DNA from 4 places in the Rhizobium sp. EC-SD404 genome. Region 2 is predicted to be linked to each of the others. Evidence: predicted binding sites of a transcription regulator. Region 2 holds the regulator's gene; each other region holds the start of a gene.

What was found. The regulator PhoB, encoded in region 2, activates phosphate uptake and scavenging genes when phosphate is short. The targets are predictions, from matches to a motif close to TGTCATNNANCTGTCAT.
Region 1: a site for PhoB is predicted at 1,257-1,273, ahead of GC125_RS15600 (DUF1045 domain-containing protein). Genes of this name have one in related genera too.
Region 3: a site for PhoB is predicted at 1,908-1,924, ahead of GC125_RS02675 (DUF2794 domain-containing protein). Genes of this name have one in related genera too.
Region 4: a site for PhoB is predicted at 3,076-3,092, ahead of GC125_RS10785 (bifunctional 2',3'-cyclic-nucleotide 2'-phosphodiesterase/3'-nucleotidase). Genes of this name have one in related genera too.

What each region holds. Positions count from the first base shown of each region.
Region 1 is NZ_LR701459.1:3,070,787-3,078,581, forward strand. It holds gene GC125_RS15595 (alpha-D-ribose 1-methylphosphonate 5-triphosphate diphosphatase) at 1-482, opposite strand, end outside; gene GC125_RS15600 (DUF1045 domain-containing protein) at 479-1,195, opposite strand; gene GC125_RS15605 (protein adenylyltransferase SelO family protein) at 1,322-2,746, opposite strand; gene GC125_RS15610 (ABC transporter permease) at 2,762-3,517, opposite strand; gene GC125_RS15615 (ABC transporter ATP-binding protein) at 3,514-4,452, opposite strand; gene GC125_RS15620 (ABC transporter permease) at 4,449-5,654, opposite strand; gene osmF (glycine betaine ABC transporter substrate-binding protein OsmF) at 5,743-6,654, opposite strand; gene GC125_RS15630 (DUF6074 family protein) at 7,176-7,466, shown strand; gene GC125_RS15635 (MoaD/ThiS family protein) at 7,463-7,750, opposite strand; gene GC125_RS15640 (WD40/YVTN/BNR-like repeat-containing protein) at 7,757-7,795, opposite strand, start outside.
Region 2 is NZ_LR701459.1:3,923,325-3,931,119, forward strand. It holds gene GC125_RS19705 (Hsp33 family molecular chaperone) at 1-1,011, opposite strand, end outside; gene argF (ornithine carbamoyltransferase) at 1,081-2,004, opposite strand; gene GC125_RS19715 (aspartate aminotransferase family protein) at 2,034-3,233, opposite strand; gene GC125_RS19720 (GcrA family cell cycle regulator) at 3,631-4,146, shown strand; gene phoB (phosphate regulon transcriptional regulator PhoB) at 4,193-4,876, opposite strand; gene phoU (phosphate signaling complex protein PhoU) at 4,893-5,606, opposite strand; gene pstB (phosphate ABC transporter ATP-binding protein PstB) at 5,635-6,423, opposite strand; gene pstA (phosphate ABC transporter permease PstA) at 6,492-7,781, opposite strand; gene pstC (phosphate ABC transporter permease subunit PstC) at 7,774-7,795, opposite strand, start outside.
Region 3 is NZ_LR701459.1:332,483-340,277, reverse strand. It holds gene acnA (aconitate hydratase AcnA) at 1-616, shown strand, start outside; gene GC125_RS02680 (DUF1223 domain-containing protein) at 828-1,580, shown strand; gene GC125_RS02675 (DUF2794 domain-containing protein) at 1,954-2,325, shown strand; gene GC125_RS02670 (GNAT family N-acetyltransferase) at 2,347-2,916, opposite strand; gene GC125_RS02665 (Bax inhibitor-1/YccA family protein) at 3,056-3,790, opposite strand; gene GC125_RS02660 (ABC transporter permease) at 3,999-6,569, opposite strand; gene GC125_RS02655 (ABC transporter ATP-binding protein) at 6,566-7,288, opposite strand; gene GC125_RS02650 (arylesterase) at 7,373-7,795, shown strand, end outside.
Region 4 is NZ_LR701459.1:2,084,623-2,092,417, reverse strand. It holds gene ald (alanine dehydrogenase) at 1-253, opposite strand, end outside; gene GC125_RS10800 (Lrp/AsnC family transcriptional regulator) at 410-883, shown strand; gene GC125_RS10795 (MFS transporter) at 995-2,644, shown strand; gene GC125_RS10790 (HlyU family transcriptional regulator) at 2,670-2,978, opposite strand; gene GC125_RS10785 (bifunctional 2',3'-cyclic-nucleotide 2'-phosphodiesterase/3'-nucleotidase) at 3,166-5,151, shown strand; gene mfd (transcription-repair coupling factor) at 5,195-7,795, opposite strand, start outside.

The sequences.
Region 1 (7,795 bases), 850 kb from region 2:
AGGACATCCGCCGCCGAAACCTCGCATCGCAGATGCAGAAAGTGATCCGACCGCAGCCGATCTTCGCGCTGCGCCTGCTCGATCGCATCGGCAAGGCTGCGCATCTCGCCGGGCTTGAAGCCGCCATCCTCATCTGATCCCATGCGCAGGCAATCGAAGACGGTGGTGATGCCGGATGCGGCTATCTGCGCGTCATGCGCCTGAACCGCCGCGATCGCATTCCAGCGCACCCCCGGCCGTGGGCCGTAGTGGCCCTCGAGGTGATCGGTGTGAAGTTCGACGAGGCCCGGCATCAGGTAATCGCCCTTGAGATCGTCGCCAGGAGCCGACGTCGACCCCTCGCCGATCTCCGCGATCACCCCGTCGCGGATGACGAGATGGCCCTCGACCACCCGATCGGCCAGTACCAGCATCGCATTCTTCAGGATCGTCTCGTTCACCGTGCTCATCCGTACCTGCAAATTCTTGTCGTGAAGCGTCATTGTGCGGCCGCCCGTTTTGCGGCTCTGAAGGATCCGAGTGGATGCAGTGAATCCACCGAAAAGTTGGCCCCCTTTTCCGGTTCCACGAACAGCGCCAGATTGCTGACGGTGACAGGCTTGTCCAGTAAAGGCGCAAATACCTGGTGCAAAGCCGCCTCGATCCGGTCTGCGTCACCGGCATCGACGGGCCCCGTCAGCGTCATGTGAAAGCGGAATTCCTCGAAGACATAGGGGTAGCCGAACCTGTCCAGATACGCCACTTGCCGTTCCGTCAAACGATCGACATTGCGCCGCGCCCGATCAGCCTCGCTCAGCGGAGCATGGTACCGGTCGAAGCGGCGAACGACCGCGTCGGCAAAGTTCTGGAGGGCCGGCGATGGAGCGCTTGGCGTCAGGGCGAAGAACGGGCCGAGTCGTTCGATGTGGAGCGGCGGCAGATCGAAGGGCTCCAGTTCACCGCAAAAATGCATGATCTCGGACAGGAGATCGGCTTTCGTCAGGCCGTCCGCCAGAGCAAACGGCGCTTTGATGGTCGCGTGAAAGCCATATCGGCGCGGCGCCGCCGTGATCGCTATGATTTCATCGAGAGCGAGACCCAAGCCGTTGGGCTGGCTGAGCGATGCACCCGAAAACGCGTTCCGGCCGAGCCAGCGCGACGCGGTTCGCTGCAACGCGTCGCTCATCGGCGGCGTGAAATAAAGCGCATAGCGCATGGTGAATCAGTCTCCGAATTGGTCTTCGATGACACGAAAGCCGAGCCTATGACCGATAAGCATGACAGCTTGACGAAAGGAAGGACGGAAAACGACGTCACTCACAATCGGTGCTTGCCGAGACGGCTAGCGAGCCAGTCCCGTCAGCCTGTAGGCATCGCGCAGATCAACCATCTGGCCGAGCGCCTCGTGGAAAGCGCTCCAATCGTCGTCGGAATCAATCCCGGACCAGATCCGCTCGACGTCGTCGATCAGCATGGTGACCGGAGTGATCGCGGCCAGTGACGGATGCGCGAGATCGATATCGGCGCGGGTTTGGTAGCGATCGATGAGCGCGCGGACTTCGGCGAAGTTCTCGCGCGCATATTCGGCCGCGACAGGGCTTCGACCAGCGCGATCCGGAACGCCGCCGAACCAGTCGAAGAAAGCCTGTTCGAACGGCATGGCACTGGCGGCGAGGAACTTCCAAAAACCTTCCGCAAGTTCCCGGTCAGTTGCGGCATCGAGTGGTTCGAGGCCGAGACGTGCAACGATCTGCCGGTCGAAGGCTGCGCGATAATGATCCGGGAATGCGCGCACGACCGGCTCGATGTCTTCCAACGGAGCGAGCGCCAGCAGGCATTCCGCCAGCCGCGCAAGGTTCCAGAAAAGCGTCTCCGGCTGCCGCCCGAAGGCATAAAGCCCCGTCTGGTCGAAATAGGCGGCGGTAAAGGATGGGTCGAGGATTGGCAGGAACCGCCACGGGCCGTAGTCGAAGCTTTCGCCCGTGATGTTGATGTTGTCGGTATTCAGCACGCCGTGCACGAAGCCGGCAGCCATCCACTGTGCCCCGGTGCGCGCCACGTTTCGACAGACCCTGTCCAGGAACGCGATCGCTGTGGCTTTCGTGTCGGCGCGGGCGCAGTCGGGCATGTAGTTGCGAACCGCATGATGCAGCAGCGCCTCGATGCGGTCGGGCTGTTCCAGATAGGCGAAGCGCTGGAAAGTCCCGATGCGGATGTGGGAATGGCTGAGCCGCACCAGAACCGATGAGCGCGTGGGCGATGGCTCGTCACCCCGCATCAACTCTTCGCCGGTTTCGATGAGACTGAACGAGCGTGAGGTGTTGACGCCGAGCGCTTCCAGCATCGTCGTCGCGAGGACCTCGCGCACACCGCCCTTCAATGTCAGGCGGCCATCGCCCTGGCGCGACCATGGCGTCTGGCCGGATCCCTTCGTGCCGAGGTCGAGCAGACGATCGTCCCGGTCCAGAAGTTGCGCAAAGAGAAACCCGCGACCATCACCGAGATCGGAATTGTACTGGCGGAACTGGTGGCCGTGATAGCGCAGCGCCAGCGGCTCCGGCAGATTGTCCGGAAGCGGCTCGAAACGCCCGAAATGATTCACCCATTCTGCGTCGGTCAGAGCCGTCAATCCTACGTCGGCAGCGGCGTCGCGGTTCCGGTATCGCAGTGTCGTGGACGGAAAATCGGCAGCTTCGACCGGGTCGAAGAAGTCCTGGCCAAGAGCCTGGTGGCGCGGTGCGGCGCGGTAGGTCGGATCAAGCGGCATCAAAAACTTCCGGGTTCAGGTGGCAGTCGCTGGACGTCCAAGCCTGCGAGCGGCCATTCGTTCCAGTGCGCTCATGGCGTCATAGGACAGAACGGCGATGATGGCGACGATCAACCCTCCCTGCAGCACGAAGGCCGTGTTGCTCGAAAGCAGGCCGGCGATGATCACTTCGCCCAGGGTGGGTGCGGCGACAGTGGAGCCGATCGTCGCCGTTCCGAGCGAAATCACGAAGGCAAGCCGCACGCCGGCGAGGATGACTGGAAAGGCCAGCGGGAGTTCGACGCGCATCAACCGCTGCCAGCCGGTCATGCCCATGCCCCGCGCCGCTTCCCGCACGCTCGAAGGCAGCGTCGTCAATCCCGTCAGAGCGTTCTCGAAGACCGGCAGGAGCGCATAGAGGAAAAGCGCGATCAGCGTCGGCCTGGTCCCGAAGCCGACGATCGGCACTGCGAGGGCGAGCACGGCGACGGGCGGAAATGTTTGACCGATGTTGGCGATCGAGCGAGAAAGGGGCAGGAACTCCCGGCCGAAATCGCGGGTCACGACGACCGCAAGCGCGACGGAAAGCACCGTGGCGGCCAGCGTCGCGGCGATCGTGATACCGATATGGCTGAGGGTTAGCGAAAGCAGGCTGCCCTGATTGTAGATGGCCGGCGCGCGCGCGCCAGCCAGCGGCCGCAGCAGCGGCTCGAAAAGCGACGGCGCAAACAGGAAGGCGAGCAACAGGATCAGCGCGACGAACCGCGCCACCATGGCAACCGTAAGCCTCATGCCGGACGCGCTGCCAGACGGGAAATCGCAGCAAGGCGGACCTGACCCATCGCGGCACCCGATGCATCGACGACAGGCAATGCCTCCCTGCCCTGCCACAGCATGTTCGCATAGGCCTCGCGCAGCGACGTGGACGGCTGGACGGGCTCGCCTTCGGCTCCTCCCGGTTCCATCACGTCGTCGACCTTGCGCAGCGAGAGAAGCCGGAACGGCCGATCCGCCGTACCAACCAGGTTGTCGACGAAATCGGTCGCAGGCTTCACCAGCAGCGTCGCCGGGTCGGCATACTGGACGACCTTCCCGTCAGCCATCACGGCGATCCGGTCGCCGAGCCGCATGGCCTCGTCCATGTCGTGGGTGACGAGGAGCACCGTGACGCCCGTCTTGCGTTGGATATCGAGCAAATCGTCCTGCGCTTTCGCACGAATGATCGGGTCGAGTGCGCCGAAGGGTTCGTCCATCAACAAGACGTCGGGTTCGGCAGCCAATGCACGGGCGACACCGACGCGCTGCTGTTCGCCTCCCGACAGCTGAATGGGATGGCGGTCGCGATATTGCTGCGGCTCCAGTTGGAAGAGGCTCAACAATTCATCGACCCGCGCATCGATGCGGGCACGGTCCCAGCCGGCGAGATATGGCACCGTCGCGATGTTTTCCGCCACCGTCCGGTGCGGGAAGAGCCCGTGGCCCTGGATCGCATAGCCGATCTTCCGCCGCAGCTGGTAGGCCGGCATTTCGCGCGTATCGTGGCCATTGATCAGGATACGCCCTTCGCTCGGCTCGACCAGCCGGTTCACCATGCGCAGGAGCGTGGTCTTGCCTGAGCCGGACGTGCCGACGATGACGGCGACCTGCCCCTTCCCAACCTTGAGGCTCACGTCGTCGACGACGGTATTGTCGCCATAGCGCTTGGTTACGTTTTCGATCTCGATCATCGAGCGGTCTCCTTGAGCCCGGCAGGCCGGACCATGTCGATGATGGCGTCGAGCAGCACGGCCGCCGCGAGAGCGAGCCCCACCGTCGGCAGCGCACCGAGCAAAACGAGATCCATCGCCGTCTGCCCGACGCCCTGGAATACGAACACGCCGAATCCGCCGCCGCCGATCAGCGCCGCGATCGTCGCGAGCCCGATATTCTGGACGAGCACGATGCGGATACCGGTCAGGATCACCGGAAAGGCGAGCGGCAGCTTGATCCGAAAGAGCCGCTGCCGCTCCGTCATGCCCATGCCGGCCGCCGCCTCCGTCACAGCAGTCGACACGCCGGCCAGGCCAACCACCGTGTTCGCCACCACAGGGAGCAGCGAATAAAAGAATAGCGCGATAAAGGCAGGCGCCGCCCCGATGCCGCTGATTCCGATTTCGCGCAGCACCGGCACCGTGTCTGCCAACCAGGACAGAGGCGCGATCAGAAGCCCGAAAAGGGCGATCGAAGGCACCGTCTGCAAGATGTTGAGCACGCCCAGCACCGGGCCACGCACAGCTTTCACCTCATGGCAGACAATTCCGAGCGGAATGCCAACGAGCGCGGCGACCCCGAGCGATCCGAGAGCCAGGAACAAGTGGCGCTCCGCTTCCCGACCGAAGCTTGCGGCGCGGTTCTGATACTCGCGCATGACCGACAGATCGTCCCACAGGCCGCTGGCAAGGCAGACTGCCAAAGCCGCGGCCGCGAGACCGACCAGCAAGATGCGTTTGATCGGTGCGAGCTTCAACCGGGCCAGCGCATCCATGGCGAGCAAGCCGAACAATGCGAACAGGAGCCAGAAACCGGACGCCGGCGAGACCCGCGCGACCGTGTCGCCCTCTTCCACCAGCCCCGATGCCGCCATGCCGACGCAGACCGCCAGCAAAGCGATGCCTGCGCAACTGGCAAGCAGCCGCAGCCATACCGGGCAACGGACGACGGCGATGACGGAAATGGCGACCGACGCAACCCAGAGCGCATAGGCCCAGGGCCCGGGGAGCGCCTGAGCCATACCAAGACCTTCACCGAGAACGATCCGGTTCGCAGCAAACGTCACGAACGGCGCGAAGAACAGCACCAAAACGATGCCGGCAAAAATCAAGACGCCGAGCTTGTCCAAACGGACCCGTCCCGGCGTCTCCTCATCCAGGGCAAAAGCCGATGCGGTCATTGCGCCTCGCAATCCATCTCAGCTGCCGCTACGGCAAACCGCATCATCATCTGCCCATGACGTGACGGCCGGAGCCGTGCGCCGTCGATCAATCCAGAAAGCCGTTCGACGTCAGGTAGTCTTCAGCGACAGCATTCGCCGCTTCACCGCCGACCTGTACGCGTCCGTTCAACTGCTGCAGGGCTTCCAGCGAAAGCGACTCGAAAACCGGCGTCAGCACTTCCTCGATCTGAGGATTGGCCTCGAGGATTTCTTCGCGGATGATCGGTGCGGGGTTATAGACGGGCTGAACGCTCTGGTCGTCTTCCATGACGACGAGGCCCGAAGGCGCGATGCCGCCGTCCGTTCCATAGACCATGGCAGCGTTCGCCCCGTTGGTTTCGCGCGCAGCCGCCTGGATGGTTGCAGCCGTATCGCCGCCCGAAAGCGTGATGAGCTGGTCACCGGTCAGTTCGAACCCGTAGACCTCTTGGAAGGACGGAAGCCCGGCTTCGGAATTCACGAATTCGGCGGAGGCTGCGAGTACGGCTTCGCCGCCACCATTCACCCAAGCCGCGAAATCGCTCATCGACGCGAGACTGTTCTCGGTCGCCACATCCTCGCGGATAGCGATCGCCCACGTGTTATTGGCAGGTGCAGGCGTCAGCCAAACGATCTGGTTCGCCTCGTAGTCGAGCGACTTTGCTTCCTCGAAGCCGGCATCGGCGTCACGCCAGATGTCGTCGTCCGCACGGTCGAAGAAGAACGCGGCGTTGCCGGTGTATTCCGGATAGATGTCGATTTCGCCGGCCGTAATCGCTTCACGCACGACAGGCGTGCCGCCCAGTTGCAGGCGATCTTCCGTTTCGATGCCGGCATGTTCGAGGACCTGGATGATCATGCTGCCGAGGACGCCGCCCTCGGTATCGATCTTCGATGAGACGACGACCTGCGCATGGGCTGTTCCCATGAGGAGCGTAGCCCCGAAAAGGCTTGCGGTGACAAGTGCGAGACGGGTCATGAACGGCTCCCTGTAGCGTGAATTTCGGCCCGACGATGCGTGGCTATGAAAGGTGCGGTTGGCCGGCTGGTTCGGCACCGGAACAAACGATCGAAGAGCCATTATGTTGCGGAAGCTTCCGCAGGTTCAAGGCGCACGCCACGAATTTGCCGCGAGGACCCCTGCATGCAAGCGCCTCCACATAGCACCGGCTCATCTCGATTTCGCCCAGCACACACACCCGAACTCGACCACGCCGCGCGGGCAGTACGGAGCGGAAATTCATCTTTCGTCAATATCTCCAGCAACCTAGCGGCGTTTGCTCATCACGGGTCGCTAACCATCCGTAAACTTCCCCACGTCAGCATCGTCGGCGAGCAGAATGCGATTCGCAGCCGCTTGGAAGTCGGATCGTGCGGGTAAGAAGTGGGCACGCTTCCGGCAGGAATGGCATGGGCAGTTCAGCGTTTTAAGGAATGCGAAGCGGCTCCTTGTGTTGGGTATGCCTCGGCATGATTGTCGGGCGTTTTGGGGCGATGACGATGACGACGATGACGAACGAGAGCACTGCGGGCAGCTTCGGTGAGCTGGCGCTTTTCCCGCTGACGAGCCAGGCGCGCCGCGTGCGCGACGCCGCCGCACAATTGCTCAAGCGACGCACGACTGCAGCGGCCAACCGCTACCGCCAGGAGTTGGCGGGCGGGATCTTCAACGAATTGGCAGCGCTTGGTTTCAGTGAAGAGCAGCAGGACGAAGCGGTCGGCGCGTTCCTCACCGAGGTTGAGCGCGAACTGGCCGAAATCCACTATCAACGCATCCGTCTTCTGGTCTAGCCACCGCTGATCGCGGTGATCACGAACACCTCGTCATTCGACGACAGGGGCGTATCGAGCGTCGCCCTCTCGCCGTCGACGAACACGTTCATGTGTCGCCGGATAGCCGGGCGGCTGTCGCGGATCCGATCTCCCATTCCGGGAAACAGCTGATCGAGCGCATCGATCATCTCTCCGACATAGCGCGCTTCCACGGTCAACTCGCGCGGCGCACCGGGAAAAAGATCGGCAAGCACAGCCGCGATCTTCACCGTCACTGCCGGACGTGCCGCTGACACATCCATGGCCGGTTACGCGACCAAGGTTTCAACGGACACGACCGGTGGAAG
Region 2 (7,795 bases):
GCTTTCGCTTTCCGCACCGCTTTCACCGAGTTCCTCGGGTTCGAACCGATACTCGGTCGAGCAGAACTCGCAGGTAACGGCGATCACGCCATCCTCGGTGCTATCGGCGATTTCATCGCTGGTGAAATTGTCGAGCACCGACTTGATCTTGTCGCGCGAACACGTGCACCGGTCGAGGACAGGCGCCGGTTCGAAAACCCGCACCCCGCGCTCATGGAACAGCCGGAACAGAAGACGCTCCGACCCGACAAGCGGATCGGTGAGCTCGTCGGCGTCGATGCTTTCCACCATGGCTACGGCTTCGACCCAGGCATCGTCGTGATCGATGCCTGTCGACTCGAAATCGTCCGGCGCATCACCGCCCGGAAGGTCCCCTTGGCGCATGCGCTCCGGTGCATCGGGCAGGAACTGCACGATGACGCCACCGGCCCGCCACTGGTGCCTCGGCTGCCCGTCTTGATCACGGTCATAAAGCTGCGCCACCGAAAGCCGAACTTTCGTCGGTATCTGCTCCGACTGCCGGAAATATGCGCCTGCAATCTCCTCCAGGGTCGCGCCATCGAGTTCGACGATACCCTGGTAGCGCTGCATGTATTCGCCCTGGTCGATCGTGAACGCCAGGATGCCCTTGCCGAGCAGCTCATGCGGCTCGAGCCGGTTTGCGGCGACAGCTTCGGCGAGCGCCTGCTCGTTGAAACGCGCATAGGCGCGCACGGCATCGGGCGTCGTGAAGTCTGCCACCAGCAGATCGACGGGCCCGTCACCTTGCGTCTGCACCATGAATTTGCCATCGAATTTCAGCGACGTGCCGATCAGCACCGTCAGCGTGATCGCCTCGGCGAGCAGGCGGGCGACTGGCTCGGGATAATCGTGCCGTGCCATGATCTTGTCGAGCATCGGGCCGAGTTGAACGGCACGGCCGCGCGCATCGAGCGCCTCCACCTGGAAGGGCAGGACGTGATCGTCGCCGGCATAGTCAAACTCGCCCAATCTGGGGCTTTGGTCATTCATCGGGTTTCTCCGGGGAACAAGTGCCGGCAACAAGCGCTCGGCTGAACTATTTGCCGGATATTTAGGTACTCAAACGCCCATGCACCAGGCGATGATCGCCTTCTGCGCGTGCAGCCGGTTCTCCGCCTCGTCGAACACCACCGACTGGACACCATCGATGACGCCGTCGGTCACTTCCTCGCCTCGATGTGCCGGCAGGCAATGCATGAAGAGCGCTTCCGGGTTGGCTTCGGCCATCAGCGCCTCGTTCACCTGATAAGGATGGAACACGTTGTGGCCGCGCGCACGATGTTCCTGGCCCATGGAGAACCAGGTGTCGGTTACCACGCAATCGGCGCCGCGCACCGCATCCATCGGATCGTTCGTCACATTGACAACGCCGCCATTGGCGCGGGCCCAATCGACATAGCGTGCCTCCGGCTCGGAGCCTTCCGGCACGGCCACATTCATCGTGAAGCCGAAACGGGCCGACGCCTCGATCAGCGAATGCAGCACGTTGTTGCCGTCGCCCGACCATGCGATCGTCTTGCCCTTGATAGGGCCCCGATGCTCCTCGAAGGTCAGGATGTCGGCCATGATCTGGCAGGGGTGGGTGTCGTCCGTCAACGCGTTGATCACGGGCACGGTCGCGTGTTCGGCCAGTTCCAGTAGGCGATTGTGTTCCGTCGTGCGGATCATGATGATGTCGACATAGCGCGACAGCACCTTGGCCGTATCGGCGATCGTCTCGGCGCGCCCGAGCTGCATCTCCGTGCCGGAGAGAAACAGCGTTTCCCCGCCAAGCTGGCGCATGCCGACATCGAAGGACACGCGGGTCCGCGTCGACGGCTTCTCGAAGATCATGGCAAGCACTTTGCCAGCCAAGGGCTTATCGCCCCGGCCCGACTTCAAGGCATCCTTGGTGGTGCGCGCATTGTCGATGATGCCGCGAAGATCGTCCGCCGTGGTGGTCGACAGATCGATGAAATGGCGTGGCGTGCCGTTGGCGCCCATGGCGATGATCCCCGTGCCCCGGCCTGCTTTCAGGCGGAAATTGCCTGTTTGGATGAAGAAAGTTCGGAAGCGACCATGTCGATGCGCGACAGTCCTTCGCGCATTTCCTCGGCCGTGATGGTCAGAGGAGGGAGAAGGCGAACCACGTTGTCGCCCGCCGGTACCGACAGCATCTGATGTGCGCGAAGACCCGCGACCATCTCCGTGTTCGGCACGACGGTCTTCAGCCCGAGCATCAATCCGCGCCCACGGATTTCGGCGACCACATCGGGATAGCGGTCCTTGATCGCCTCGAGGCCCTGCTTTGCGACCAACGACAGGTCGCGCACGTGGTCCAAGAAGCCATCCGCCAGAATGACGTCGAGAACGGCGTTGCCGACCGCCATGGCGAGCGGATTGCCTCCATAAGTCGTGCCGTGGGTTCCTGGCACCATACCCGCTGCCGCTTCGGACGTTGCCAGACAGACGCCGAGCGGGAACCCTCCGCCGATGCCTTTGGCGACGGCCATGATGTCCGGCGAAATTCCCGACCATTCATGCGCGAAGAGCTTGCCCGTGCGGCCGACCCCTGACTGCACTTCGTCGAAGATCAGAAGCGTGCCGGTCTCGTCGCACAGCTCCCGCAACTGGCGCAGCCGCTCGTCGGAAACCGGCCTGACGCCGCCCTCGCCTTGCACGGGTTCGATGAGGATCGCTGCGGTGTCTTCCGTGACAGCCGCCTCGAGAGCCGCCCAATCATCGAATGGCACCTGGTCGAACCCTTCGACCTTGGGACCAAAGCCTTCGAGATATTTCGGCTGGCCGCCGGCTGCGATCGTCGCCAGCGTACGTCCGTGGAAGGCCCCCTCGAAGGTGACGATCCGGAACCGCTCGCTCTGCCCGCGGGAATGATGATAGCGGCGCGCAGTCTTGATGGCGCATTCCAGCGCCTCTGCGCCGGAATTCGTGAAGAACGCCCGATCCGCGAAGGTGGCGTCCGTCAGACGACGGGCGAGCCGCTCCTGACCCGGGATCTCATAGAGATTGGACAGGTGCCACAATTTGTCGGCCTGCTCCTTGAGCGCGGCGACGAGATGGGGGTGCGAGTGTCCGAGCGAATTCACGGCGATGCCGGCTGCAAAATCCAGATATCGCTTGCCGTCTTCGCTCGTCAGCCAGACGCCGTCGCCACGCTCGAAACGGAGCGGAGCGCGGTTGTAGGTCTCGAAAAGCGGCGACGCCGGTGCCATCTGGCGCAAACTCCCACTCAAGGCCGCATCCGCAAAGGTTCGGACGGTTCGCGTCGCAAACCTCAAGGACTGCGTCCTGAAAATTGAAAAGCCGCCCTGCGGCGGCCCGACGCACTATCTTCATTTCGTCTGGCGCTGTCAAGAAAACGCCCCTTGTCCGACCGACACAGCAATTCGCTCAAATGCCCCCAAGTTGGGGAAAACTCAAAAAAGCGAATCGCCTGATTCCCGGGACTCTTGTCACGGAGTCTGCCGACCATTAAGTTGAAATAACAGCACTAGACTGCATGCGGCGGACCTAGTCATCACACAGTATTAAGGCGACGCGGTTCCGTTGTACGACGGTCCGGCGCCGAGGGATTCTGCTGCGCCCTGCATCGAACTTGGAGTTGCGGCCATGAACTGGACCGACGAGCGCGTCGAAAAACTTACGAAGTTATGGGCCGATGGCCTGAGCGCGAGCCAGATAGCCGCACAATTGGGTGGCGTGACGCGAAATGCTGTCATCGGCAAAGTACATCGGCTGAACCTGCCGGGGCGCGCAAAATCCGGCGGAACACCTGCTCCACGTGCCAAGCGGCCCGCACCAGCCCCTCGCCCAGCCTCGAACTTCAACGCCCGTCCTGCTGCACCGCGGACGATTTCCCGCGGCGGCGCTGCTGCTGCGGTGCGTGAAGATGTCGCCATGGAAGCGCAGCCGCAGACGCGTCCCGTCAGCGACGTCGTCGTACCGATCGCCAAGCGGTTGGCACTGACGGACCTGACGGAGCGCACATGCAAATGGCCGCTCGGAGACCCGATGCACGAAGACTTCCACTTCTGCGGTCACGATTCAGGCGACAACACGCCCTACTGCAAATATCACGCTCGCCTGGCTTTCCAGGTCTCGGGCGAAAGGCGCCGGGCGCGCTGATCGCGCGCCTCGTGTCCCATTTTCCGATGTGAGATGCGGAAGGCGCTCAGCCTTCCAAAGCGTAGCCGGCGCCCCGTACAGTGCGGATGACGTCACGCATATTGGCGAGATTGATCGCCTTGCGCAGCCGGCCGACATGCACGTCTACCGTGCGCTCGTCGACATAGATGTCATGTCCCCAGACGCCGTCGAGCAACTGTGCACGCGAATAGACGCGACCGGGCGATGACATCAGAAATTCAAGCAGTTTGAATTCCGTTGGTCCGAGCCGGATTTCCCGGCCCTTGCGGTGCACGCGATGTGTGTCGCGATCGAGCGTGATGTCTCCGCTTTGAAGCATCGACGAGATGACTTCGGGCTTGGCACGCCGCAACATGGCTCGAACACGCGCCATCAGTTCCGGCGTGGAAAACGGCTTCACGACATAGTCGTCGGCACCGGTCGCAAGGCCGCGGATGCGTTCGCTCTCTTCGGCACGCGCCGTCAGCATGATGATTGGCAGGCGTTCGGTTTCCGGCCGAGCCCGCAAGCGGCGACAGAGCTCGATGCCGGAGACGCCGGGCAGCATCCAGTCCAGAATGAGCAGGTCGGGAACGCGCTCCTTGAGCTGGATCTCGGCCTCGTCGCCGCGAAGAACGGTGTCGACCTTGTAGCCTTCCGCTTCCAGATTGTAGCGAAGAAGGACGCTCAGCGCTTCTTCGTCTTCGACGACCGTGATCCTCGGCAGCATCTCTGTGTCGTCTCCGTCAGTGGCCGTTGGCCATCACTGTCGCAGTCTTGTCGCCGCGCGGGCGTTCGCCGAGCAGCCTGTCGCCCGTCGCCATGTAGTAGATCGTCTCGGCGATGTTCGTCGCATGGTCGCCGATACGTTCGATGTTCTTGGCGCAGAACAGGAGATGCGTGCAGGCCGAGATGTTGCGCGGATCTTCCATCATGTAGGTCAGCAACTCACGAAACAGCGACGTGTACATCGCATCGATTTCATCGTCGCGCTGGCGCACCTGATTTGCCGCCACAGCCGAGCGCGTCGAGTATGCATCGAGCACTTCCTTCAGCTGCGTCAGTGCCAGTTCGGACAGGTGCTCGAGCCCCCTGACCAACTGCTTCGGCTGGCCAGTGCCTTGAACGGCGACGACGCGCTTGGCGATGTTCTTGCCCATGTCACCAACGCGTTCCAGATCAGCCGCGATACGGATCGAGCCCATGACTTCGCGCAGATCGTGCGCCATCGGCTGGCGCTTCGCGATGACCATGATGGCACGCTCGTTGATGTCGCGTTCGGCGTCGTCGAGAATGATGTCCTCGGCAATGATCCGTTGAGCGTTGCCCGCGTCGGAATTGATGAGCGCGGCCACGGCATCGCCCACCATGCGTTCCGCGATGCCACCCATCTCCGAGACCCGGCGCATCAGATATTTCAGTTCCTCGTCGAAGGACGAGACGATATGCGGATCGCTCATAGTTCTCTCCGTGGCCAGTGCCAGTTGGTCAGCCGAACCGGCCCGTGATGTAATCCTGGGTGCGCTTGTCGTGTGGGTTGCTGAATATGTCGTGCGTTTGCCCCTCCTCGACGAGAACACCGAGATGGAAGAACGCTGTGCGCTGCGACACACGCGCCGCTTGCTGCATCGAGTGCGTCACGATGACGATCGTATAGTTCTCGCGCAGCTCGTCGATGAGTTCCTCGACCCTGGCAGTCGCGATCGGGTCGAGCGCGGAGCATGGCTCGTCCATCAGGATCACTTCCGGATCGACAGCGATGGCACGCGCGATGCAAAGGCGCTGCTGTTGCCCGCCCGAAAGGCCAGTGCCTGGCTGATGAAGGCGATCCTTGACTTCTTCCCATAGACCGGCGCGACGCAGGCTCTGCTCGACCACCCGGTCAAGCTCGTCCTTGTTGCGCGTGCGGCCATGGATTTTCGGGCCATAGGCAACGTTGTCGTAGATGGACTTCGGAAACGGATTGGGTTTTTGAAACACCATGCCGATCCGAGACCGCAGAATTACCGGGTCGACCGACTTTGCATAGATATCGTTTCCGTCGATCAGAATGGTGCCTTCGACACGGCACCCATCGATCACATCATTCATGCGGTTGAGGCAGCGCAGGAAGGTTGATTTACCGCAACCGGAAGGCCCGATGAATGCGGTGACTTCACGCTCGCCAATGTCGACCGACACATCCTTGATCGCCTGTGCCTGATCGTAAAAGACCTTGACGTTCTCAGCGTGGATCTTGACCGGCTTGCGCTCGACCTGCGCCTTTACGTCGTGCATTGCGCCCGTGGCGACTGGCCCGTTGCCCGCTGTCGCATGTGCTTCGCTGATGATATTGACCATGTGACTTACCACCGTGTTTCGAGACGTTTGCGCAGGTAGATCGCGATGCCGTTCATGAAGACCATGAAGCCGAGCAGCACAAGAATGCCCGCTGATGTACGCGCCGTGAAGCCGCGCTCTGGGCTATCGGCCCAGATGTAAATTTGCGTCGGCAGAGCCGTGGAAGGGCTCAACATGCCATCCGGCGCAGCGGTGATGAAAGCGTTCATCCCGATAAGCAGCAGGGGGGCGGTCTCGCCGAGTGCCTGCGCCATGCCGATGATCGTTCCCGTGAGAATGCCGGGCATTGCCAAGGGTAGCACGTGATGTGTGACCACCTGAAGGCGCGACGCCCCGACTCCAAGTGCCGCCTGACGGATCGACGGTGGAACGGCCTTTAACGCGGCGCGCGTAGCGATGATGATCGTCGGCAGGGTCATCAACGCAAGCACCATGCCGCCGACGAGCGGCACAGATCGCGGAAACCCGAAAAACTGGATGAAAAGGGCGAGACCCAGAAGACCGAAAACGATTGAGGGAACCGCCGCCAGATTGTTGATGTTCACCTCGATCAGGTCGGTCCATCGATTTTTAGGCGCGAATTCCTCGAGATAAACAGCCGCTGCAATCCCGAGGGGAAAGCTCAGAAGGAAGCACACGAGCAAGGCATAGAAGGACCCCCAAAGGGCGCCCTTCAAGCCGGCAAGCTCCGGAAAGCGGCTATCCGCCTGCGTGAAAAGCGCAGCGTTGAATGGCGTGGAAACACGCCCCTCCAGCCGCAGATCGTTGAAGAGCTCGATCTGCCGATCGTTGATCCGGCGAAACTGCTCCGGCGTCGCTTCGGAGATCTCGCCCTTTTCCAACTGATCGAAATTGTCGGAGGCTGGCACGGCGAGCATGATCGTTTGGCCGGCCAGCGTCGGGTCCATCAAGACGCGGTCCCGCACGACCAATTCCGCACCGCTCGACAGGATGCTCAATGCCAATCGCTCGTCGTCTTCGGCCAGGCCATCAAACGAAGAAAGCCAGCCTTCGCTCACGACCTCCCGAAAATTGGTCGCCCGAATGTTGGCTGGGTCCACATCTTCCGGAATGGTGACCTCGAGCGAGACATGGGTCTGCGAGAACGCCTGGTAGCCATTGCTGACCATCGTCCAAAGAAGCATGCCGAGCACGCCAACCGCGATGACAATCGCAGCGATGCCGTAGAATTTGAGACGGCCGCCTTTGGCATGACGCCTGCGCAATCTAGCCGCAAGTTCCTTGCTGCGATCTTCCGGTAGGCCGGTGGCGGCGCGTGGTGCGAGATCAGTCATAGCGTTCCTGATAC
Region 3 (7,795 bases), 3.6 Mb from region 2:
GGGTGCCTACCTCATGGAGCGTGGCGTCGGTGCTGCCGACTTCAACCAGTACGGCACGCGTCGTGGCAACCACGAGATCATGATGCGCGGCACCTTCGCCAACATCCGTCTGCGCAACCACATGATGGGCCCGAACGGCAAGGAAGGTGGATACACGATCCACTACCCGTCGAAGGAAGAGATGTCGATCTTCGACGCCGCCATGCGTTACAAAGAAGAGGGCGTTCCGCTCGTCATCTTCGCCGGCGCCGAATACGGCAACGGCTCGTCGCGCGACTGGGCTGCAAAGGGCACTGTGCTTCTCGGCGTACGCGCCGTAATCGCGCAGAGCTTCGAACGCATCCACCGCGCCAACCTCGTGGGCATGGGCGTGATCCCGTTCGTTCTCGAAGAGGGCACGAGCTGGGCAAGCCTCAACCTGCGTGGTGACGAAACTGTGACCATCGAAGGCCTGACCAAGCTGAAGCCCCGTGAGACCAAGACCGCCCGCATCACCTATGGCGATGGAACGGTCAAGGACGTCACGATCATCAGCCGCGTCGAGACGCTCGATGAGGTCACTTACATGGAAAATGGCGGCATTCTGCAGACCGTTCTGCGCGACCTGGCTGCCTGATATCTCTTGAGGCCGTTTGATGCGGCCTCAAGCTTCGACATCAAAGTGCGCCCCGGATGCAGAATTCGGGGCGCGCGCGTCACTCGAACGTGACTTTTTCTTGATCCGCACGGCCTGTAGCGTTTTTCTGGATTGGAGAGCGCATTGGGAAGCCCGGACGCTTCAGAACCGGGCGACATGCGCCATGGCGTGCGCCAGAATGGTCAAGTTGATGATGGTCAGATCAGAAATTGCGCGCGCATTGGTCCTGGCGTCCCTCGCCTTGGGCCAAGCGTCGTTTCCCGAGTCGCTCGCACAGGCCCAAGAGAAACCCGAGGGCGTCGTCGAGCTGTTCACCAGCCAGGGGTGCTCCTCCTGCCCACCGGCCGACGCCGTGCTTGCGGATCTGGCGGCTGAGGGCAACGTGATCGCACTCGCCTACCACGTCGACTACTGGAACTATCTCGGCTGGAAGGACACGCTCGCCTCACCCGAGAACACGGCCCGCCAGAAGGCCTATGCGACGACCTTCGAACGCAAGAGCGTCTACACCCCCCAGGCCGTCCTCAATGGCCGTGACCACGTCAATGGCGCCTCACGCGGCCATATCGACACCACCCTCTCGGCCATGGAGCGAGACGGCCGTGGCCTCGTCGTCGATGTCGACGTCGCCCACGACGACGACACACTCGTCATCGATGTCGGCGAAGGCGAGGGAAAGGCCCATGTGATGCTGGTCGTATTCGACCGCGAGAACATCGTACCGATCGAAGCCGGTGAGAATGACGGCGCAAGCTACACCTATGTGAACAGCGTGCGCGAAGTTCAGATCGTGGGAGTATGGAAGGGGGACGCCGAGCGTATCACGCTTCCGGATATGATGATCGACGATTGGGACAATCGAAACGGCGCGATCCTGCTGCAGAGGATGGTCGACGACCGCGCGCCGGGAGCCATTATCGGGGCTGCGCTCATCAAATCCTAGGCGACAACCAAATGATTGCCGGTCCGACTAGGCGCCAGCCATAAAAAAAGGCCGCCGTAGCGACCTTTTCGAAAATTGCTTCGGAGAGTTGGCTCGGCCCAGCGGTTTCGAGGGGCTGGGGGGCTTTGAATTCGAAAGTCACCGGACCGAGCCGTCTGAGGCAACGATGACAATCTCGTCTCCAAATCGGGCGGCGTTGCGGCTCAATTGCGGCCAAAAGCTGCTCAAAACCCCGTTTTGGTTCACTTGGTGCGGCTGTCCGTCGCCTTTCGTGATCGGCCTGTTAACGCTTTCTTTTCCTTGCATTTTGGCAATGCGCTGGCAAACTGTCACACGCTTGTCATGGCCAAGGTCGGAAATCCCAGGAGACCCGATGACGGATCACGTCCCAGATCAGGGCGCAACTATCGTCCATATGACGGACTACAAGAGCGGTACCGATCCTCTTCCCGTCACGTTCCATCGACGCGAACTCGATACGATCCTGAGACTGTACGGCCGCATGGTCGCTGCAGGCGAGTGGCGGGACTACGCGCTCGACCACCTGCGCGACAAGGCCGTTTTCTCCGCATTCCGGCGCACCAGCGAGGTGCCGCTTTACAGAATCGAGAAATGCCCGCGCAATGCCCGTCGCCAAGGCGCATTCAGCGTGGTGGCAGCAAACGGTACGATCCTCAAAAGGGGACATGAGTTGGAAACCGTGCTGCGCGTGCTGGACAAGAAACCCAAGCTCGTCCGCGGCTGATCCATAGGGTGGAGTGAGAAGCTAGCGGCCGGCGATGCCGTTCGCGAGCGTTCCTGGATAGCGCGTCAGTTCCGCCGGCGTTTCCTTGCCCTCGCCCAGCGCCTTTTGCATGATCACGGTGTCGAGCCAGCGGCCGAATTTGAAACCGGTGCCCGGCATCGTGCCGATCATGTCGAAGCCACATGAACGGTGGACTCCGACCGATGCCGGGTGGGCGCCACCGATCACCGCAACCATCTGCCGGAATCCGAGCGTCTCTGTCCGAATAAGCAAGTCCTCCAGCAACGCCTTCCCCAGGCCCTGGCCGCGGGCCTCGGGCGCGAGATAGATGGAATCCTCCACAAGCCAGGAATAGGCCGGCCGATCCCTGAAAGCGGACGCATAGGCGTAGCCGATCAGAACGCCCTCGGCGCTCTCTGCCGCGAGATAAGGATATCCCTTGCCCGTGATCGTCGAGAATCGGCGCTGCATCTCAGCCTGATCCGGTGCCTCGAGTTCATAGGTCGCGGTGCCGTTCTCCACATTCTCGCGATAGATCGCGGTGATCGCATCGAGATCGGCGGGCGTGGCGGGACGGATCGAGAAGGACATGGGGCAAGGACCATTGAGTGCGGTGTCGCTCGCCAGATAGCGCAGCTTCGGGGCCGATGCCAGCGCTCACGACGGCGATACTTCAACGAAAAAGGGCGACCCGAAGGCCGCCCTTTCAAACCATCTATCCGTGTTCTGCTTATTCGCGGTTGCCCATGAACTGCAGCAGGAACATGAACATGTTGATGAAGTCGAGATACAGGCGAAGCGCGCCCATGATGGCCTTGCGGCCGGCGGCATCGCTTGTGTCGCCTTCATAGTACATCGTCTTGATTTCCTGCGTATCGTAAGCCGTCAGGCCTGCGAAGATCAGGACGCCAATTGCCGAGATCGCGAACTGCAGAGCGCTCGAGGCAAGGAAGATGTTCACGACCATGGCGATGACCAGACCGATCAAGCCCATGAACAGGAACGAACCCATGCCCGACAGATCACGCTTCGTCGTGTAGCCGTAAAGCGACAGCGCGCCGAACGAGGCGGCGGTGATGAAGAACGTCTGCACGATGCTCTGGCCCGTGAAGACCAGGAAGATCGACGAAAGCGACAGGCCCATGACGGCCGAATAGATCCAGAACGTCGTCTGCGCCGCACCGACGCTCATGTTCTGAATGCGGAAGCTCAGGAAGAAGACGAGTGCCAGCGGGGCCAGCATCACGACCCAGCGCAACGGGCTGGCGTACATGAGTTGCGCGAACGCGGGATTGCTCTGTGCCAGTGCGAATGTCGCATAGGCAGCTACACCCGTGATCGCCAGTCCAAGAGCCATCAGATTGTAGACGCGCAGCATGTAGCTGCGCAGGCCCTGGTCGATCGCAGCACCGGCCTGCGTCCCGGCCGGGGCCGCGCGGGTCTGGTAGTTACGAAGGTCAGCCATAGTTTCCTCTTTCAAAGCCCCGGAAGTGAAACGGTGTCGGGTCGTGTCATCGACCAACCCAGGCGCCGCTGCGGGGCTCCAGCATGCCTGTGGATAATATGAGGTTTCCCAGAGACAAGAGCAAGACCCCCGGCCCCGGGCCTGGCCCCGATTTCCGCGACAGCAACGCTAACCTCCTGCGCCCAATAGTCGCGCAGTGTGTCGAACGTTAAAGATTGCGGAGGATCGGCGCCGCTTTTTGGCCGAGAACCCGCCATGTGCCGGCAAGCCCTATCCCGACAGTCACCACGATCGCGATCACGAGCGTCGATATCGCCACGTCCGGCAGGAAGCTCGACGGCAGCGTCATGATGCGCGAGACGATGTACCAAGCGGCCACCCCGCCGGCGAAAAGCGCGAAGATCGCCGTTGCCAGTCCGAGGATCAGATACTCGTAGGAAAACGCGCGGATCAGCGTGCTGCGCGTCGCACCAAGCGTCTTCAGCACCACAGCATCGTGCGTCCGTGCCCGGTTTCCGGCAGCAAGCGCACCCGAAAGCACCAGGATCGACGCAATGAGCGCCACGGCCGCGGCAGCGCGGATCGCGACGGCCAACTGCTCCACCAGACGATCGACCACGTCGATCGCGTCCTTGACCCGCACGCTCGTGACAGTCGGCAACGCGTTCGTCACTTCGCGCAGGATCTGCCCTTCCGCAGGCGCGTCGAGGCTCGGATCGGTCAGCGTCGCCAGCCAGGCATGCGGTGCTCCGGCAAACGTGTTGGGCGAAAAGACCATGATGAAGTTGATCGACAGCGACTCCCACTCGATCTCGCGCAGATTGGCGATCTCGGCTGTCACTTCGCGGCCGAGCACGTTGACGGTGATCGCGTCGCCGATCCCAAGTCCGAGTTCGCCTGCCTCTTCGGCCGAAAACGAGACGAGCGGGGGACCGTCATAATCTTCGCCCCACCATTCTCCTTCCGTCAGCGTCGTGCCGGCAGGAAGCGTAGGCGCGTATGTGATGCCGCGATCGCCGCGAAGAACCCAGCGACCCTCGGCGTAATCTTCGGGGTTCGGCACCTCGCCATTGATTCCGACGATCCGTCCACGCAGCATCGGGACCGCGTCGACGTCGCCTTCCGGCGCGGCGGCGGAGACGATCTCCCTGAACTGGTCGATCTCGCTCGACTGGATGTCGACGAAAAAGAAATTCGGCGCCCGCTCAGGCAGATTGCCGGCAAGTTCGCGCCGCAGATTGCCGTCGATCAGCGCCAGGGTCACGAGCAGCGCCAGACCAAGCCCAAGCGACAGGACGACCGACGGCGTCAAAGCGCCCGGCCGGTGGATGTTGCCGATTGCAAGCCGAAGCGCTGCGGAATTGACCCGCGGGCTGCGCCTCGCCGCCCACTGGATGAGCACCGCGACCGAGCGGAGAACCACGAAAGAGAATGCGATCGCAGCCAGGAAGATAATTGCGATGAAGCGATCGAACGATGTGAGGATCGCCAGCGCCGCCAGCACCGCCATGGTGACGGCGGTTGCCGCGAGGTAGCGCTTGGCAGGCCAGCCGGCGCCGTCGAAACCCTGGCTGCGGAACAGCGCCGTTGCCGGCACGTCCTGCGCGCGTCCGAGCGGCAGGATCGCGAAGGCCAGTGCCGTCAGAAGGCCGAATGCGGCAGCGAGAGCCAGCGCGCCAGGATGCAACGACACACCACTGCCGATCGGAAGAAGATCGGCGAGAAACGCCGCGGCGATGAACGGCACGATCGCGCCGATCACGATGCCGATCGCAACGCCGATGAGCGCCACGATGCCGATCTGAACCAGATAGACCATGACTACGAAGCGGCTGGACGCACCGAGACACTTGAAGGTGGCGATGACGCCGCGCTTGGAATCCATGAAGGCCCGCACGGCATTGGCCACGCCGACGCCGCCGACGACAAGCGCCGTCAGGCCGACGAGCGTGAGGAACTGCGAAAAGCGCTCGATGTTTTCAGTCAGCTGCGGCGCTGCGTTGGCGCTCGTACGCACCGCCCAGCCGGCATCCGTATAGTCCGCACGCGCTTCGTCGCGAATAGCCTGCAGCTGGTCGTAGGTCGCCGGCTCCGGCAGGCGGACCTTGTAGACATATTCGACAAGGCTGCCGAGCTGGAGAAGCCCGGCCGCTTCGAGCGCTTCGACCGAAACGAGAAAACGCGGTGCGAACGCGAAACCTTCGGACAGAAGATCGGGCTCGTTGGTCAACGAGGCGCGCACCTCGAACGTTTCGCTGCCGAGCGTTAGGCGATCGCCGACGGCAAGCCCCATGCGTTCGAGAAGCACCGGCGCGACGACCGCGCCGTAAGCGCCGTCGATAAGACCATGCCGCGCATCGAAATCGAGCGCCGGCTCGGTGACGAGGGCTCCATAGAGCGGATAGAGTTCGTCCACCGCCTTTACTTCGACGAGCGACTGGTCGCTGCCATCCTCGAGCCTGGCCATGGAACGCAGATTGACGGATTGCGCCACATCGCCGAGGCCTTCGACGAAGGCGAGATCGTCGCCGGTCGCCGGTCGGTTGTCGATCTCGAAGCGAATGTCACCCGCGAGAATGGCCTGGCCTTCGGCCGCGATTGCCTCGGTAATCGACCGCGACACCGAATTGACGCCCGCGATCGCCGCGGTTCCGAGCACGATGCAGGCGAGGAAGATGTAGAAGCCCGACAGGCCGCCGCGCATTTCGCGCAGCACCAAACGGAAGGCCAACTTGAAATTCTGGCTCGAAGCCGCCCGGCTGGTTGTCGCCTGGCTCATGCATAGGCTCCGCGCGCCTGGGCAACCGGCTGTGCCTGACCAAGACCGTCATCGACGATCTCGCCGGAGCGCACCTTGATCTGCCGGTTGCAGCGCGCGGCAAGCTGGGGATCATGGGTCACGAGCAGCAGCGTGGTGCCGCGCTCGGCCTGCTTTGCGAAGAGAAGGTCGGCGATCTGCCGGCCGGTTTCGGCATCCAGGTTTCCCGTCGGCTCGTCCGCGATCAGAACGGCCGGCGACGGGGCGAGCGCCCGTGCGATCGCCACACGCTGTTGTTCGCCGCCCGACATTTCGCCGGGATGGTGCGACAGACGCTCGCCGAGACCGACGGCCCGAAGCTCCCGCTCCGCCACCTCGAACGCATCGTTTCGGCCGGCAAGTTCCAGCGGCACCGCCACGTTTTCGAGCGCGGTCATGTTGGGAATGAGGTGAAAGGACTGGAACACGATGCCGATATGCCGGCCCCGAAAATCGGCAACCGCATCCTCGTTCATCGTGTGCAGCTCGGCACCTGCGATCGTGATCGCACCGCTGTCGATCTTTTCCAGTCCCGCCAGAACCATCAGCAAGGTCGATTTTCCAGATCCCGAAGGACCGACGATCCCGACAGATTCTCCGGCAGTGATCTTGAGGGACATCCGCTTCATGACATGAACCGACGAAGCGCCGTTTCCGAGGGTGAGATCGGCGTCGGCGAGATCGATGATGTGTTGGGTCAAGACGGAAGCTTCCTATATGTCCGGAAATGGCGGCTGCCCCGGCGTCTACGCGACAGGGCCGCAAAGAGATTTAGGAACGGTGCAATGAATGTTAAACGGCTTTCCGCTTTCCTCCTCGCAATCTGTGTCTCCTTGATGGCAAGCGTGACCGCATCCCGGGCCGAAACGCTGCAGATCGTGGGCTTCGGCGACAGTCTGATGGCCGGTTACCAGCTCGACGCGGCCTATGCGTTTCCCGTTCGGCTCGAAGCGGCGCTTAAGGAACGCGGACACGATGTCGTGATCGCGAACGCCGGCGTATCGGGCGATACGAGTTCGGCGGGTCTGTCGCGGCTCGATTGGTCGGTGCCGGACGGTACGGATGCGGTCATTCTGGAACTCGGCGCCAACGACATGCTGCGCGGCATCGACCCGGCCCGCACCGAGGCGAACATCGATGAGATGATAACTCGTCTCAAGGCGCGCGACATCGAAGTGCTGCTCGCGGGCATGATGGCATCGCCGAAT
Region 4 (7,795 bases), 1.8 Mb from region 2:
GTTGCGCCCACTCGGACGGCTGCGGCTCCTTGACCTTCACCACCATGTCAGCGCGCTGGAAGATTTCCGCAGCGGTCGCCACGATCTTGGCGCCGGCTGCCTGGTAAGCCCCGTCGTCGGCACCGATGCCGGCGCCCGCACCCGTTTCGACGATCACTTCATGGCCATGGGCGATGTATTCGCGCACGGCGCCCGGCGTCAGGCCGACGCGGTATTCGTGATTCTTGATTTCTTTCGGGCAACCGACACGCATTGCGATCCTCCATGGCGGCCCGCGGCGGGATGGCGGGCGATGATGACGAATTTCAACATCGGATGCCCGCAATGTCCTTGCGAAGTTCGTTTGCCAAACGGCAAAATTCGAATATTCTTGCACGCATCGGTCTTTCGTTCGGGGAATCCACGTCTAATGGAATTCGATGCTATCGATCGTGCGATGCTTAAGCGGTTGCAGGAAGAAGGCCGCATCTCGAATGCCAATCTCGCCGAGGCCGTGGGGCTGTCGCCATCAGCCTCTTCCCGCCGACTTGACCTGCTCGAAAAATCAGGCGTCATCCGCGGTTACCACGCCCGACTGTCGGACAAGGCGCTGGGCTACGGCATGACGGCGATCGTCCATATCTCGCTGTCCGGCCAATTCGCGCGCACGCTCGCCGAGTTCGAGAAGGCCGTGAAGCTCTGCTCGAACGTGCTGTCCTGCTACCTGATGTCGGGCGAGTACGATTATGTGCTGCGGGTCGTGGTCAAGAGCCTCGAGGATTACGAGAGGCTGCATCGCGACTGGCTGTCGGCCCTGCCCCATGTCGTGCGCATCAACTCATCCTTCGCGCTTCGCGACGTCATCGACAGGCCGAATATCGGCATCGATGCGGAACATTTCTGACTGCCGGTCTTTGAGCAAACTGGGGTTCCGGAAGCGCAGACTCGGGTCTAGTCTCTTCCTCCCCCGCATTGTTCCTCACGCGCCTGCAAGCCGCCTCACCGAAAGCCGATCATGAAGGAAGACGTTTCCAAGCCTGCGACGTTTGCCGCGCTCGCACCGCTCAGGCATCCGACATTCCGCGCGATCTGGCTCGGCGCCATGGCATCGAATTTCGGCATGCTTATCCAGACGGTGGGCGCCGCGTGGCTAATGACGCAGCTTGCGGCTTCCGCCGACATGGTGGCGCTGGTCCAAGCCTCGAATGCGCTGCCGATCGCTTTTCTCGCGCTGATCTCGGGCGCAATTGCCGACAGCTACGACCGGCGCAAGGTGATGCTTTTTGCGCAATGCTTCATGCTGGTCGTCGCGACCGTGCTTGCGATTGCCGCATGGTACGAAGCGCTGACCCCATGGACGCTGCTCGGCCTGACTTTCCTGATCGGCTCCGGCATGGCGCTGAACAATCCCTCCTGGCAGGCATCCGTCGGCGACATGGTGGGCCGGGACGATCTCCCCCAGGCGGTGACGCTGAACTCGATGGGCTTCAATCTGTCGCGCAGCGTCGGCCCAGCGATCGGCGGCGCGATCGTCGCTGCGGCGGGGGCTGCTGCCGCCTTCGCCATCAATGCCGCGAGCTATCTCGTGCTGATCTTCGTGCTGGTGCGTTGGAAACCGTCGCTTCCGGCGAGCACGCTGCCGCGCGAGAGCCTCGGCAGTGCCGTCATGACGGGCCTTCGCTATCTGGTCATGTCGCCGAAGATCGAGATCGTCATGCTGCGCAGCGCCATGTTCGGCATTTCGGCAAGCGCCGTGATGGCGCTGATGCCGCTGATTGCACGCGACATCCTGGCTGGCGGCCCGCAGCTCTTCGGCCTGCTGCTCGGCGCGTTCGGGCTCGGGGCGGTGGCTGTTGCGCTTTCCAATTCGGCGCTGCGGGCGCGCTTTGCCGGTGAAACGCTGATCCGCACGGGCTTCCTCGGCTTCGCCGCGTGCGCCTTCATCGCTTCGTTCAGCCGCTCCGCACCGCTGACCATGGTCGCGATGACGCTTGGCGGCGCCTGCTGGGTGCTGACGCTTTCGCTCTTCAACACGACCGTGCAGCTGTCGACGCCGCGCTGGGTCGTCGGGCGGCTGCTGTCGCTCTACCAGATGGCGACCTTCACGGGCATGGCGCTCGGGTCCTGGATCTGGGGCCTGGTCACGGAAAGCTATGGCGCTTCGAACGCGCTTCTTGCAGCATCGGTTCTCATGGTGGCGGGTGCTGCGATCGGCCTCGTCCTGCCGCTGCCGGCCCCGCCGCGGCTGAAACTCGATCCGCTGAACCGGTGGAAGGAGCCGCATCTCGCCCTCGACATCAAGCCGCAGAGCGGCCCGATCGTCATCATGGTCGAGTATCGGATCGGCAATGACGACATGCCGGAATTCCTGAAGTCCATGGCGGAACGCCGGCGCCTGCGGTTCCGCAACGGCGCGCGCCACTGGACCTTGATGCGCGATCTCGAGGATCCCGAACTCTGGCAGGAGACCTATCACCTGCCGACATGGACGGAATATCAGCGCTACCATCAGCGCACGACGGAGGCCGATGCCGTTATCGCGGAAGCCATCCGCGCCATGCACAAGGGCCCGGGCAAGCCGGTGATCCATCGCATGATCGAGCGCTCAACCGACTGGAGCGCCAATCAGCACGTCACGCCCAAGGACATGCTCGATATTCATTGAGACGGTTTCTACGAGCGAAGGGCGATCAGACCGGACCGGTCTCGCTCGGATCGGCGAAGAGCCGCGGGTTCTGCTCGATGATCTGGCGACCCTTGCGCTGCGAGACCTCAACGGCCTCCTCTTCCGTCATGCAGAGATCGGCGCGGATGAAATGGCGCTCGATGCGCTGGCCGTCCACGATCTTCGCGATGATGCCGGCAACGCGCCACTGACCGCCTTCGCTCATCGGCTGCGCGACGATCTCACAGCCCTGATGCTCGATGGGAGCGGCTGCCGCAGGCTTTGGTGCGGCCTTCTCGCCGCCAAGGCCGAACAGCTTGGAAAGAAGTGACATCGCCGGTCTCCCATGGTCAGGTTCTGAAAGGCTTTCTAGCACGCGCATGCCGCTTGGCCAGCCATTTCAGGCCAGCTTTCATGCCGATCCGCCTCGTCGTCATCAATGCGTCACAGGCTGATGCTCGATTGCCGGCATGCTGGGGATCAGGCCAAATCCGAACCGAAGACCGAGAGGAACCGCACCCGTGATCATCCGACCGAAGCCCTTCACCCTCACCCGTCGCACTCTGCTGGCCGGATCGGCGGCGCTCTCTGCCGTCGTCATGCTGCATCCTTTCTCCGCACGGGCGCAGGCAAACCAGGCGCATCTGCGGATCATGGGCACGAGCGACCTGCACGTGCATGTCTACCCCTACGACTATTACGCCGACCGCGAAAACGACACGATGGGCCTCGCCCGTACGGCCGCGATCGTCAATTCGATCCGGGCGGAAGCAACGAACGCGATCCTGCTTGACAATGGCGATTTCCTGCAGGGCAATCCGATGGGCGACTACATCGCCTACGAGCGCGGCATGAACGAAGGCGACGTCCATCCGGTCATAAAGGCGATGAACGTGCTCGGCTTCGATGCGTCGACGCTCGGCAATCACGAATTCAACTACGGCCTCGACTTTCTGTTCAAGGCGCTCGATGGCGCGGAATTTCCCTTCGTCTGCTCAAATGTCACGCGCGGCACGCTTGCCGGCAATCCATTGCAGGACGAGCTTTATATCCAACCCTATGTCATTTTGGACCGAGAGCTGACCGACGGCGCCGGGGAAACCCATCCCATCCGCATCGGCATCATCGGTTTCGTGCCGCCACAGATCATGACCTGGGACGCCGCCCACCTCACCGGCAATGCCGCGGCGCGCGACATGGTGGAAGCCGCGCGTGCCTTCGTGCCGCAAATGCACGAAGAAGGCTGCGATATCGTCATCGCTCTCGCCCATTCGGGCATCGGCGAGGAAGCCCATAGCGCAGGCATGGAAAATGCTGCGATCCCGCTTGCCGCCGTCGAAGGCATCGATGCGATCGTCACCGGCCATCTGCACCGCGTCTTTCCGGGCGAGGAATTCGAAGGCGTGGCCGGCGTCGACAACGCCAACGGTACGATTGCCGGCAAGCCGGGCGTTATGCCGGGCTTCTGGGGTTCCCACCTCGGCCTCATCGACCTGATGCTTGAGCGCGACGGCGACAGCTGGCGGGTCGTCACGCACACCTCGGAGGCACGGCCGATCTTCGAGCGTGTCGAGGCGACCGTCACGCCGCTGGTCGAGAGCGACGCCGAGGTGCTCGCCTCCGTCGAAGCGGAGCACGAGGCGACCATCGCTTATGTCCGCACGCCCGTCGGTCGCACGGCAGCCCGGCTTCATTCCTATTTCGCGCTCGTTGCCGATGATCCATCGGTGCAGATCGTAAGCCAGGCGCAAACCTGGTACATCGCCGACATCCTCTCGCGCGATCCCGATTACGCCGATCTTCCGGTTCTCTCCGCAGCCGCACCGTTCAAGGCCGGTGGGCGTGGCGGGCCGGACTACTATACCGACGTGCCGGTCGGCGAGATCGCCATCCGCAACGTCGCCGATCTCTATCTCTACCCGAATACCATCCATGCGGTCGCCATCACCGGTGCCGATCTCAAGGAATGGCTGGAGCGCTCGGCAGGGATCTTCAACCAGGTCGAGCCCGGCGCCTCGGATGCCGCACTCATCAATCCGGACTTCCCATCCTACAATTTCGACGTGATCGACGGCGTCACCTACGAGATCGACCTGTCGCAACCATCCCGCTACGATTCAGAGGGCGTGCTCGTCAACGAGAGCGCCAACCGGATCAAGAACCTCGCCTTCGAAGGCGCGCCGGTCGATCCGGCCCAACGCTTCGCGGTCGCCACCAACAACTACCGCGCCGGCGGCGGTGGCAGCTTTCCGGGCATCACCTCCGACAAGATCATCTTCGTCGGTCCGGACACCAACCGCGATATCATCGTGCGCTACATCATCGAGCAGGGCGAGATCGATCCGGCGGCGGACGGCAATTGGCGCTTCAGCCCAATGCCTGACACCACCGTTGTCTTCGACACGGGCCCCGCAGCCGCCGACGTGATCGCCGATGTCGAAGGCGTGATGATCGAGGAGGCCGGGGCCGGCGAGAACGGGTTCGCCCGGTATCGGATCACATTGTAGCCGAGAGATTTGCTCTCCCCTCCGCGGGGGAGAGCAAACCCGATCAAGCCGCCTTCACGATATCCGCGAGCGTGTTCATGATCACCGCGGCGCCGCCCAGGCGCTTTTCCGGGGTCGGCAGTTCGCGGATGAAGACGACGCTCTGGTCGGGGCGAATCTTCGCCTGGTTGCCGAGCTTCGCGATATGCTGGACGAGGCCGGCCGGGTTCGGGAACTGCTTGTCGCGGAACTGCACGACGACGCCCTTCGGTCCCGCATCCAGCTTCTCGACATTGGCCGTGCGGCAGAGCGCCTTGATGTAGACGATCTTGAGGAGGTGCTGCACTTCCTTCGGCATAGGCCCGAAGCGGTCGATGAGTTCCGCACCGAAATCGTCGATCTCGCCGAGATCGGTGACCTCGCCGAGACGCCGGTAAAGGCCGAGACGCAGATGCAGGTCCGGCACGTAGTCTTCCGGAATCATGACCGGGGTGCCGACGGTGATCTGCGGCGACCAGCCGGTATCGCGGACCTCGTCCTCGCCCTTCAATTCGGCCACGGCCTCCTCCAGCATCTGCTGGTAGAGCTCGAAGCCGACCTCCTTGATGTGACCGGACTGCTCTTCGCCGAGCAGATTGCCCGCGCCGCGCAGATCGAGGTCGTGGCTGGCGAGCTGGAAGCCGGCGCCGAGTTCGTCCAGGGACTGCAGCACCTTGAGGCGCCGCTCGGCCATGGGCGCGATGAGGCGGTTCGCCGGCAGCGTGAAGAGCGCGAAGGCACGCACCTTCGACCGGCCGACGCGGCCGCGCAGCTGGTAAAGCTGGGCAAGGCCAAACATGTCCGCACGGTGGACGATCAGGGTGTTGGCGCGCGGCACATCGAGACCGGATTCGACGATCGTCGTCGACAGCAGCACATCGTACTGGCCGTCATAGAAGGCGTTCATGATGTCGTCGAGCTGACCGGCCGGCATCTGGCCGTGTGCGGTCGCGACCTTCAGCTCCGGCACTTCCGACTGGAGGAAGGCCGACACGTCTTCCAGATCGGCGATGCGCGGGCAGACATAGAAGCTCTGGCCGCCGCGATAATGCTCACGCAGCAAGGTCTCGCGGATCGTCAACGCATCGAAGGGCGAGATGAAGGTGCGCACCGCGAGCCGGTCGACCGGGGGCGTGGTGATCAGCGACAGCTCGCGTACACCCGTCATGGCCAGCTGCAGCGTGCGTGGGATCGGAGTTGCCGATAGCGTCAGCACGTGCACGTCCGACTTCAGCTCTTTCAGCCGTTCCTTATGCTTGACGCCGAAATGCTGTTCCTCGTCGATGATCAGCAGGCCGAGATTGGCGAATTTGATCGACGAGCCGAGTAGAGCGTGCGTGCCTATGACGATGTCGCACTTGCCGCTGGCGATCTCGCCCTTGGTCAGCGCGAGTTCCTTCGCACCAACGAGGCGGGATGCCTGGGCAACCCGGATCGGCAGGCCACGGAAGCGCTCGGCGAAGGTCTTGTAGTGCTGGCGCGCGAGCAGCGTCGTCGGCACGACCAGCGCCACCTGGATGCCATTCATCGCCGCGACGAAGGCTGCGCGCAGCGCGACCTCCGTCTTGCCGAAGCCCACGTCGCCGCAAATCAGACGATCCATCGGCTGGCCTTCGCCAAGGTCGCCACGCACGGCCTCGATGGCGTTCATCTGGTCTTCCGTCTCGTCGTACGGGAAACGGGCCGCGAACTCGTCGTAGAGGCCTTCCGGCGTCGTGAGGACCGGTGCCGAGCGCATTCGGCGCTCCGCCGCGATGCGGATCAGCCCACCCGCCATGTCGAGCAGGCGCTTCTTCAGCTTGGCCTTGCGCGCTTGCCAGGCAACGCCACCGAGCTTGTCGAGCGTGACCTCGGTCCCCTCGGAACTGTAGCGCGACAGAAGCTCGATGTTCTCGACCGGCAGATAGAGCTTGGCGTCGCCGGCATAGTGCAGCTCGAGGCAGTCGTGGGGCGCGCCCATCGCCTCGATGATCTTCAGGCCGACGAAGCGGCCGATGCCATGCTCGGCATGGACGACGATCGCCCCTTCCTCCAGCCCTGCCACTTCGGAAATGTAGTCCGAGCCGCGCTTCTTGCGCCGCGCGCGGCGAACGAGCCGGTCGCCCAGAATGTCTTGCTCACCGATGACGACGAGATCGCCCGTCTCGAAGCCCTGCTCCAGCGGCAGGATCGCGGCAGCCGCCTCGCCCTTGGCCAGCTTGAGGATGTCGTCAAGCTTCTCGATCCGCTTGATGCGCGCAAGCCCATGCTCGCTCAGCACCTGCAGCAAGCGATCGAGCGAGCCTTCCGACCAGCCGGTCACGAGCACGCGCTTGCCGTCGGCGCGCTTGTTGGCGATGTGGCGCGAGGCGGTCTCGAAGAGGTTCTCGCGCTCGTCGTCGGCGCTGCCGGCCTGGCGGGCTTCCTCAACCCTGCGCGCCCAGCGCGGGCCGGGCTTGGCCTGAAGCGTCACGACACGCCGATCGGAGGTTTCCGGCTCGTCGAAAGGCGTCATCCGGATGCCGTGCAGCGCATCGATGCGCGTCATGACTTCCGATGCGTCGAGATAGAGGCTGTCAGGCGCGACGGGCTTGTAGGGCGTGCCCTGCCCTTTGCCGGACTGCTCGCCGGCGTGGCGGCGTGCCTC